2 regions of the Thermoanaerobacterium calidifontis genome follow, and region 2 is predicted to be linked to the other one. Evidence: predicted binding sites of a transcription regulator. Region 2 holds the regulator's gene; the other holds the start of a gene.
The links. Region 2 encodes HrcA, which represses chaperone genes, less so after heat shock. Its sites were predicted from a motif close to ATTAGCACTCANNNNNNNTGAGTGCTAAT; they were not measured.
Positions count from the first base shown of each region.

Region 1: groES (co-chaperone GroES) is a predicted target of HrcA. The motif match lies at 2,671-2,699, and genes of this name have one in related genera.

Region 1 is NZ_AP042436.1:2,104,301-2,108,744, forward strand. It holds gene guaB (IMP dehydrogenase) at 1-466, opposite strand, end outside; purine riboswitch at 550-647, opposite strand; gene groL (chaperonin GroEL) at 727-2,352, opposite strand; gene groES (co-chaperone GroES) at 2,366-2,650, opposite strand; gene ACZ42G_RS11035 (hypothetical protein) at 2,850-3,854, opposite strand; gene ACZ42G_RS11040 (hypothetical protein) at 4,227-4,418, opposite strand.
Region 2 is NZ_AP042436.1:1,104,845-1,109,288, forward strand. It holds gene lepA (translation elongation factor 4) at 1-374, shown strand, start outside; gene hemW (radical SAM family heme chaperone HemW) at 361-1,497, shown strand; gene hrcA (heat-inducible transcriptional repressor HrcA) at 1,591-2,625, shown strand; gene grpE (nucleotide exchange factor GrpE) at 2,652-3,251, shown strand; gene dnaK (molecular chaperone DnaK) at 3,277-4,444, shown strand, end outside.

The sequences.
Region 1 (4,444 bases), 1.0 Mb from region 2:
CTTTTGTCATGACTTCTTTAATCGGCCTGTCTAAATTGCTTTCAAATCTTATGTCTCTGTTGGTGATTATCCCCACAAGTTTACTGCCAACTGTTATAGGCACTCCCGATATTCTGTATCTTTCCATAAGCTCTACAGCGTCTTGTATCTTGTGATCTGGTGTCAAATAGAAAGGATTTGTGATAACACCGTGTTCCGACCTTTTAACTCTATCTACCTCTAAAGCCTGTCTTTCTATGGACATATTTTTGTGTATTATGCCAATTCCTCCTTCTCTTGCTATGGCAATGGCAAGGGAAGATTCCGTCACAGTATCCATTCCTGCGCTAATCAATGGTATATTTAACATTATACTATTTGTAAGGCGTGTTTTAGTGTCAACCTCCTTCGGCAGCACATCAGATTTTGCCGGTATAAGCAGTACATCGTCAAACGTCAGTCCTTCTTTAACGAATTTATCAACCATTTTTATCCCCTTCCTCTAAAATTTATTATGCCTTAGTTTATAATAAAAATGCCCGAACAGAGAATTTCGTTCAGGCAAAAAAGAGTACAACAATAACTCCCCATAGTAAAGAGTTACGGCTCTTTGTAGATACTCCAGTGCCTATTCACCAGATTATATGCGGATAAGAATTTATTATTAAATTACTAAACAATATAACAAATTTAGATGTCCATGTCAACAGTACAAAAAAAATAACCGGGCATCCCCGGTTATTTTTCTTACATCATGTCCATACCTGCTCCTGCTGCTGGAGCTGGTGGATTCTTTTCTGGTATGTCTGCCACAACAGCTTCTGTTGTCAATATCATTGACGCAACAGATGCAGCATTTTGGAGTGCTGACCTTGTAACCTTCGTTGGGTCGACTATACCTGCTTTTAACATGTCTACAAATTCCTCTTTGTATGCATCATAACCAAAAGCAGGATCTTTTGATTCTTTTATCTTCTCAATGATCACTGAACCGTCTACACCAGCATTTCTTGCTATCTGCCTTACTGGTTCTTCTAATGCTCTAAGCACGATCTGAGCACCTGTTCTGAAGTCGCCTTCTAAAGAGTCAACTACTTTTTGTACTTCTGGTATGACATCCAACAGTGCTGTGCCACCGCCAGGAACTATACCTTCTTCCACAGCAGCTCTCGTAGCTGAAAGAGCATCTTCTATCCTATGTTTCTTCTCTTTAAGCTCTGTCTCTGTAGCAGCACCGGCTTGAATTACTGCAACACCGCCAGAAAGCTTAGCCAATCTTTCTTGCAGTTTTTCTCTGTCATAATCTGATGTCGTCTCTTCGATTTGAACTTTTATCTGATTTATTCTGTTCTTTATGTCTGCAGCATTTCCTGCGCCGTCAACTATTGTAGTGTTTTCTTTTGTAACTTTTACTTGTCTTGCACGACCAAGCATGTCTATTTTAGCTTCTTTGAGATCAAGACCTACTTCTTCAGATATTACTTGACCACCTGTCAAGATAGCTATGTCTTGAAGCATTTCTTTTCTTCTGTCACCAAATCCAGGAGCTTTTACTGCAACGCATGTAAATGTGCCTCTTAATTTATTTACTACTAATGTTGCAAGTGCTTCACCTTCAACATCATCCGCAATTATCAAAAGCTTCCTTCCTTGTTGTACTACTTGCTCCAGAAGTGGCAACAAGTCTTGGATATTTGAAAGTTTCTTGTCTGTGATGAGTATTAAAGGATCGTCCAAAACTGCTTCCATCTTGTCTGTATCAGTTACCATGTACTGTGAAATATATCCTCTGTCAAACTGCATTCCTTCAACTATTTCAATAGTCGTGTTCATTGACTTTGATTCTTCTACTGTTATTACACCGTCTTTGCCCACCTTATCCATTGCTTCAGCTATTAAGTTGCCGATCTCCTCGTCAGCCGCTGAAATTGATGCAACATGTGCTATAGAATCTTTTCCTTCTACTGGCTTTGAAATATTTTTTAATCCTTCAACAGCAGCATCGACAGCTTTTGCCATACCGCGTCTTAAAAGCATTGGGTTCGCACCAGCAGCTAAGTTCCTTAATCCTTCCAATACCATGGCTTGTGCCAATACAGTGGCTGTTGTCGTACCATCGCCAGCTACATCATTTGTCTTTGTTGCAACTTCCTTTAAAAGCTGTGCGCCTTGATTTTCAAAAGGATCTTCTAATTCAATTTCCCTTGCGATTGTAACACCATCGTTTGTAATTGTTGGTGAACCGTATTTTTTATCTAAAACAACATTACGGCCTCTTGGTCCTAATGTTACTTTAACTGTGTTGGCAACAGCATTTACGCCTCTTTCCAAAGCCTTTCTTGCATCTTCACCGTACAAAATTTTCTTTGCCATTTCTTCTACCTCCTTATTCTACTACAGCTAATATATCGCTCTGCCTTAAGAGAAGATATTCTTCTCCATCAAGTTTTACTTCTGTGCCAGCGTATTTTGAGAATATTACTTTGTCTCCAACTTTCACTTCCAACTCGACTCTTTTCCCATCTATGTATTCACCAGAGCCGACAGCAAGTACTTCACCTTGTTGAGGTTTTTCTTTTGCAGTGCCAGGCAATACAATGCCGCCTTTTGTTACCTCTTCGGCTTCAGTAACCTTTACTACAACTCTGTCACCAAGTGGTTTTAATCTCATAATATCCCTCCTCGAATTTTGTTAGCACTCATTCATGGCGAGTGCTAATCATCACACTTTTTATATTAGTTTAATTACAAGTTCATGGCAAACTCCAAATTCCTCTAATTTTTGCCGTTTTAGACGATTATTATAGATTTTTCCCATTTATCTTCTAATTATACGATTAATATTAAATTTACGCAAAAAAATGCAGGCTTTAGCTGCCTGCAACATTATTTACATTGCCATTTGAACTTTGTTGTTTCAGATAATTTATCATGTTGTACATAAACTGCTGCTGTTCTTTCGTAAGCATTGATTTAAGACCGTTTACCACTTCCGACTGCTGCTCTGTAAGTCCAAGATTTTTCGATACATCATCCTCTCTTGTTTCCCTTTCAGCATCATTGCTTTTTACATCTTCCACCATTTCATCACTTACGACATCTTTTGCATCTTTGATTTCTTCTATCTTTTTATCTTCTTCAGATCTGTCAAACAAATTATCCTTCACATCGCCTTTATCGCTTTCTCCCACCTTCTCGTGCCTTGATTCACTATTTTTTGAATTCATAATGCTTTCAGCCTTGTTCAAAGCTTCTACAAGCTTTATGTTTTTTATGATTTTCTCCGCCATATCCTTTTTATCATCTGGAATAACAGGTTTTATCGCTTCAAAAATGTCCAGAATTTTATCTATAATGTTATTTTTATCTCCTTCCACTTCGTATTTTTTCATTTTTTCGTTTAGATTTTGTATCCCTTCATGAAGCTTTATAAATTTGTCTATGATTATCTGCTTATCTTCTTTCATGTACGGTTTTACCGCTTTTAACATTCCGATCTGATCGAAGTCATCTTCTTGCATTTCGGCTTCTTGATTAAATTCCATCAACTGTTTGTGGCATTCAAGTATCTCGGCAATTTTTGTGAATATATCTATGTAGTACTGTTCTTTCCTGTGTAGATACGGTTTTACGCTTCCCATAAAGTTTTTGCTTTTCTCTATTATCTCAAATATATCCAAATCGCTTTTCTTCTCGTCGTTCTTTTTACTTTCTGTTTTATCATCTTTATCGTGTTCCACAATTTCCTCCCCTTCTTTTTTCTTTAAAAGCTGCCTTTCTCCTTCAATGCTTAAGCCATCAAAAATTTGAAACCTTATAAAAAATATTATGAAAAGTTCAATTATCAATACCTTTAGTAATTTTTCTTTATCCACGGCAAATCCCCCACTTCTTTAAATACTTCTTAAATAATATATGTATAGGGCAGGTTTATTATCACCTGCCCCATGCTTTTATTTCTTATCCACCACAAAAATACCTGGGACAAACAAGAAGATTATAAGGATCACTATTATGATCCAAATCCATCCACCGCCCCATGCTGCTCCTTTTCCTTCAGGCATATGAAAACCCCCTTCACATTATTTATCGACCACAAATATTCCAGGTACAAAGAGGAAAATTATTAGTATTATGATTATGATCCAGATCCATCCGCCACCCCATGCTGCTCCTTTTCCTTCAGGCATACTAAAAACCTCCTTTATTTTTTGGCCTCAAGGACCTAATACATTATACGTGATGTGTTAAATATTGTTACTGAAATTCATGGTGGCTAATGACCATAAAAAGCGCCTTGCTTTTTTTCGCGGTTTGTCTTGCTGCAAGACGACTAACAAAAGAAAGAAAAACAGCAAATCTTCGAATTCAAACTTTACATCCATTACGACAGTCAATATGACAAAAAAGAATAGAAGCGTATTTCCAGATATATTCATAAGATCAGCTCCATTTAATTTACTTT
Region 2 (4,444 bases):
AGACATCAGATCTTGTGAAATTGGATATACTTATAAATGGCGAGATAGTGGACGCTTTGTCTATGATAGTCCATAAAGATAAGGCTTATGAAAGAGCCAGAAAGATGACAGAAAGGTTAAAAGAAAATATACCTCGCCATCTTTTTGAAATTCCTATCCAAGCTGCTATAGGTTCAAAGATAATAGCAAGGGAGACTGTCAAAGCATTGAGGAAAAATGTTTTGGCAAAGTGCTATGGCGGAGATGTTACGCGAAAGAAAAAATTATTAGAAAAGCAAAAAGAAGGCAAAAAGAGAATGAGACAAATAGGGAAAGTGGAAATTCCACAAGAGGCCTTCATGTCAATCTTAAAGCTTGATGATGACAATGATTAGATCTGGTATATACGTTCATATTCCTTTTTGCAAGAGAAAATGCTATTATTGCGATTTTAATTCCTATGCAAATATGGAAGATAGCTTTTTTTCGTTTAAAAAGGCAATTATAAAGGAAATTAAAACGAGAAAAGAGGAGCTTAAAGATATATACACTTCTGTGTATATAGGAGGAGGTACGCCAAATGTCTTGCCTCCTATATACATCGAAGAAATATTGGGTGAAATCTGCGAAAACTACAGTTTAAGCAAAGATGCGGAGATCACGATCGAATTGAATCCTGGCTTAATAGATGAAGAAAAGCTTAAGTCATATAAAAAAGCAGGTGTAAATAGAATAAGCATAGGTTTGCAGTCCTGGCAAAACGATTTATTAAAAGCTATCGGCAGAATACATACAGTGAGCGATTTTATTGAAAATTATAGTATAGCATCTAAATATTTTGACAACATAAACATAGATATAATGTATGCACTGCCAAATCAGACTTTTGAGAATTTTAAAGAAACATTGACAAACGTAATCGCATTAAAGCCATCACACATTTCTTGTTATGGACTTATATTAGAAAAAGGAACACCTCTTTACGATATGTATGAAAGAAATGAAGTTAAGCTTGCTGATGATGAATATGAATTGATGATGTTTCACTATGGTGCAGAGCTTTTAGAGAATAGTGGATACAGACATTATGAAATATCAAATTACGCATTGCCTGGGTATGAATGCCGACATAACAAGCTGTATTGGATGGATTTACACTATTTAGGCTTTGGACCAGGTGCATATTCGTTTGTAGGAAATAAGCGATTTGGCAATATAAAAGATGTTAAAAAGTACATAGGCATGATTAATAATGATGGACATGCTGTTGACGATGTTGATGAATTGTCTTTAGAGGATCAAATGTCTGAGTTTATGTTTTTAGGTCTTAGAATGATGGATGGAGTAAATGACAAAGACTTTAAAGAGAGATTTGGCGAAAGCATGTTCTTTGTATTTAAAAATGCCATTTATAAAAATATAGAGTTGGGGCTTTTAAGAAAAGAAGGTGAAAATCTTAAATTGACGCCCAAAGGCGTAGATGTGTCCAATAATGTGTTTGAGGATTTTTTATTTTAAAGTATTGACAAATATCCACAATAGTGGTATTTTTAAATCGTGATTAGCACTCTCAAGCTAAGAGTGCTAATAATAGAATTTGGGGTGGTGAATATGCCGTTAGATGATAGGAAAAAGAAGATTTTAGAAGCTGTGATTAATGACTATATTTTGACGGCAGAACCAATTGGATCTCGGACAATTGCAAAGCGATATAATCTTGGTGTAAGCTCGGCCACAATTAGAAATGAAATGGCTGACCTTGAGGAGATGGGGTATCTTGAACAGCCTCATACATCTGCAGGTAGAATACCATCTGATAAAGGATACAGATTTTATGTTAATAATATATTAGAGCACTATTTGAATGAAAGTCGTGACGATGAAGTAGAGGCAATTGATGAGGTTTTTGCTGAGATAGACGATATAGTGAAGAAATATGCCAGGTTATTATCTACCATTACTAATCACACTATAGTGGTTAAGATGCCTCGAATTGATGAAAACACGATTAAGAGAATACAGATATTGCCTGTTGATGCAAATAAATTGATACTTCTTGTAATGACAGAATCAGGCATCATGAAAAACTATTTAATAAGCTTAAAGGATAATATTGATAATAATTTGTTTGAGTTTTTAAACAACCTGATCAACAATAAAATGATAGGGAAAAGAAAAAGAGAAATGGACCAGACATTGAGAGATGAGATAAAAAAAGAGTCTGGCAGTGCTATCGGAATCATAGACAAGATTACAGATACGATTATAAATGGTTTAAAGCAGATGGATGAAACAGACTTGTATTCGGAGGGCATTTCAAATATTCTCAACTTCCCTGAGTACAAGGATCTCTTAAAAGCTAAAATGTTTTTTGATCTGATTGACAATAAAGACATTATGAATTCAGTATTAGAGCCTTTAGACGATTCCATCGATGTTACTATTGGAAGTGAAAGCAAGTTTGAAGAGATGTGGGATTTAAGCATAATCAAATCTACGTATAAGATAAATGGTGAGGTTGTTGGGACTTTTGGCATTATTGGGCCTACAAGGATGAATTACAAGAGGCTTATAAATGAAATAAACACGATGTCAAATGAATTGTCAAAAGTTTTGTCATATATATACCAAGAAAATAAGAGGTGAATCAATTGGATAGAGAAAAAGATACAATGGAAAGCAAAAACAATTTAGACGAAGATTTAAAAGACAATGTATCTGATGCTAACCGACCTCAAGATGACAGTGAAGGCAGCATAGGTACAGAAAATTCTGATCAGGGTGAAGAAAAAAATTACGAAGGAGAAATTGAAGAATTGAAAAATAAGCTTAGGCAGAAAGAAGACGAAGCAAATGAATACTTAGAAATGGCCCAGAGGTTGAAAGCAGAATTTGAGAATTACAGGAAAAGGACAGAAAAGGAAAAAGCAGATCTGGTTGAATATGGTAAAGAACAGGTAATCTTAGACATACTGCCAGTTATAGATAATTTTGAGAGAGCTCTTGAAGCATCTCACGGTGATAATGAGGAAATAGCTTCCTTTAAAGAAGGTGTCAATTTAATATACAGGCAATTTAAAGGTATTTTAGAAAAGATAGGGGTTAAAGAGATAGAGGCTTTAGGCCAAATATTTGATCCATATAAGCATCATGCTGTTATGCAGGAAGAGGTAGAAGATAAGAAGGAAAATGAGATAATTGAAGTTTTTCAAAAGGGATATATGTTTAATAATAAAGTAATAAGACCGAGTATGGTCAAAGTAGCAAAATAAAGTATAGGAATAGGAGGAGTAGATTATGGGAAAAATTATAGGAATTGATCTTGGCACAACTTTTTCGTGCGTAGCTGTTATGGAAGGAGGACAGCCGGTAGTCATACCAAACTCAGAGGGGGCCAGGACAACTCCATCTGTTGTGGCGTTTACAAAAGAAGGTGAAAGATTAGTAGGCCAAGTCGCAAAAAGACAGGCTATTACAAACCCTGAAAGGACAGTTATGTCTATAAAAAGACATATGGGTTCTGACTACAAAGTAACTATTGATGGAAAAAGTTATACACCGCAAGAGATTTCAGCAATGATACTGCAGAAGTTAAAAGCTGATGCTGAAGCGTACTTAGGAGAGAAGGTTACAGAGGCTGTAATAACAGTTCCTGCGTATTTCAATGATAGCCAAAGACAGGCAACCAAAGATGCAGGTAGGATAGCAGGACTTGATGTAAAGAGGATTATAAACGAGCCTACTGCGGCTTCATTGGCCTATGGGCTTGATAAGCAAGGCAATCAGAAGATAATGGTGTACGATTTAGGCGGTGGTACATTCGATGTATCTATACTTGAGATAGGCGATGGAGTATTTGAAGTATTGGCTACAAGTGGTAATAACCACTTAGGTGGTGATGATTTTGACCAGAGGATTATGGATTGGCTGGCAGACAACTTCAAAAAAGAGTATGGAATTGATCTGAGAAACGACAAGATGGCAATGCAGAGGCTTAAAGATGCAGCAGAAAAGGCGAAGATAGAACTTTCTTCTGCTATGACAGCTAACATAAACTTGCCTTTTATAACTGCTGATGCTACAGGTCCTAAGCACATAGATGTAAATCTTACAAGAGCAAAATTTGAGGAGCTTATCAATGATTTAGTGCAGTCTACTGTTGAACCAGTAAATCGTGCATTAAGCGATGCAAAACTTAGTCCTGCAGATATTGATAAAGTGATATTAGTCGGCGGTTCGACGAGAATACCATTCGTTCAAGAGACAGTAAAAAGGATAATGGGCAAAGAACCGCACAAAGGCATAAACCCAGATGAATGTGTTGCAATTGGAGCTGCAATTCAAGGTGGTGTATTAGGAGGCGAAGTTAAAGACGTCTTACTATTGGATGTTACACCGCTTTCTCTTGGCATTGAAACACTTGGTGGTGTGTTTACAAAATTAATAGAAAGGAATACTACTATTC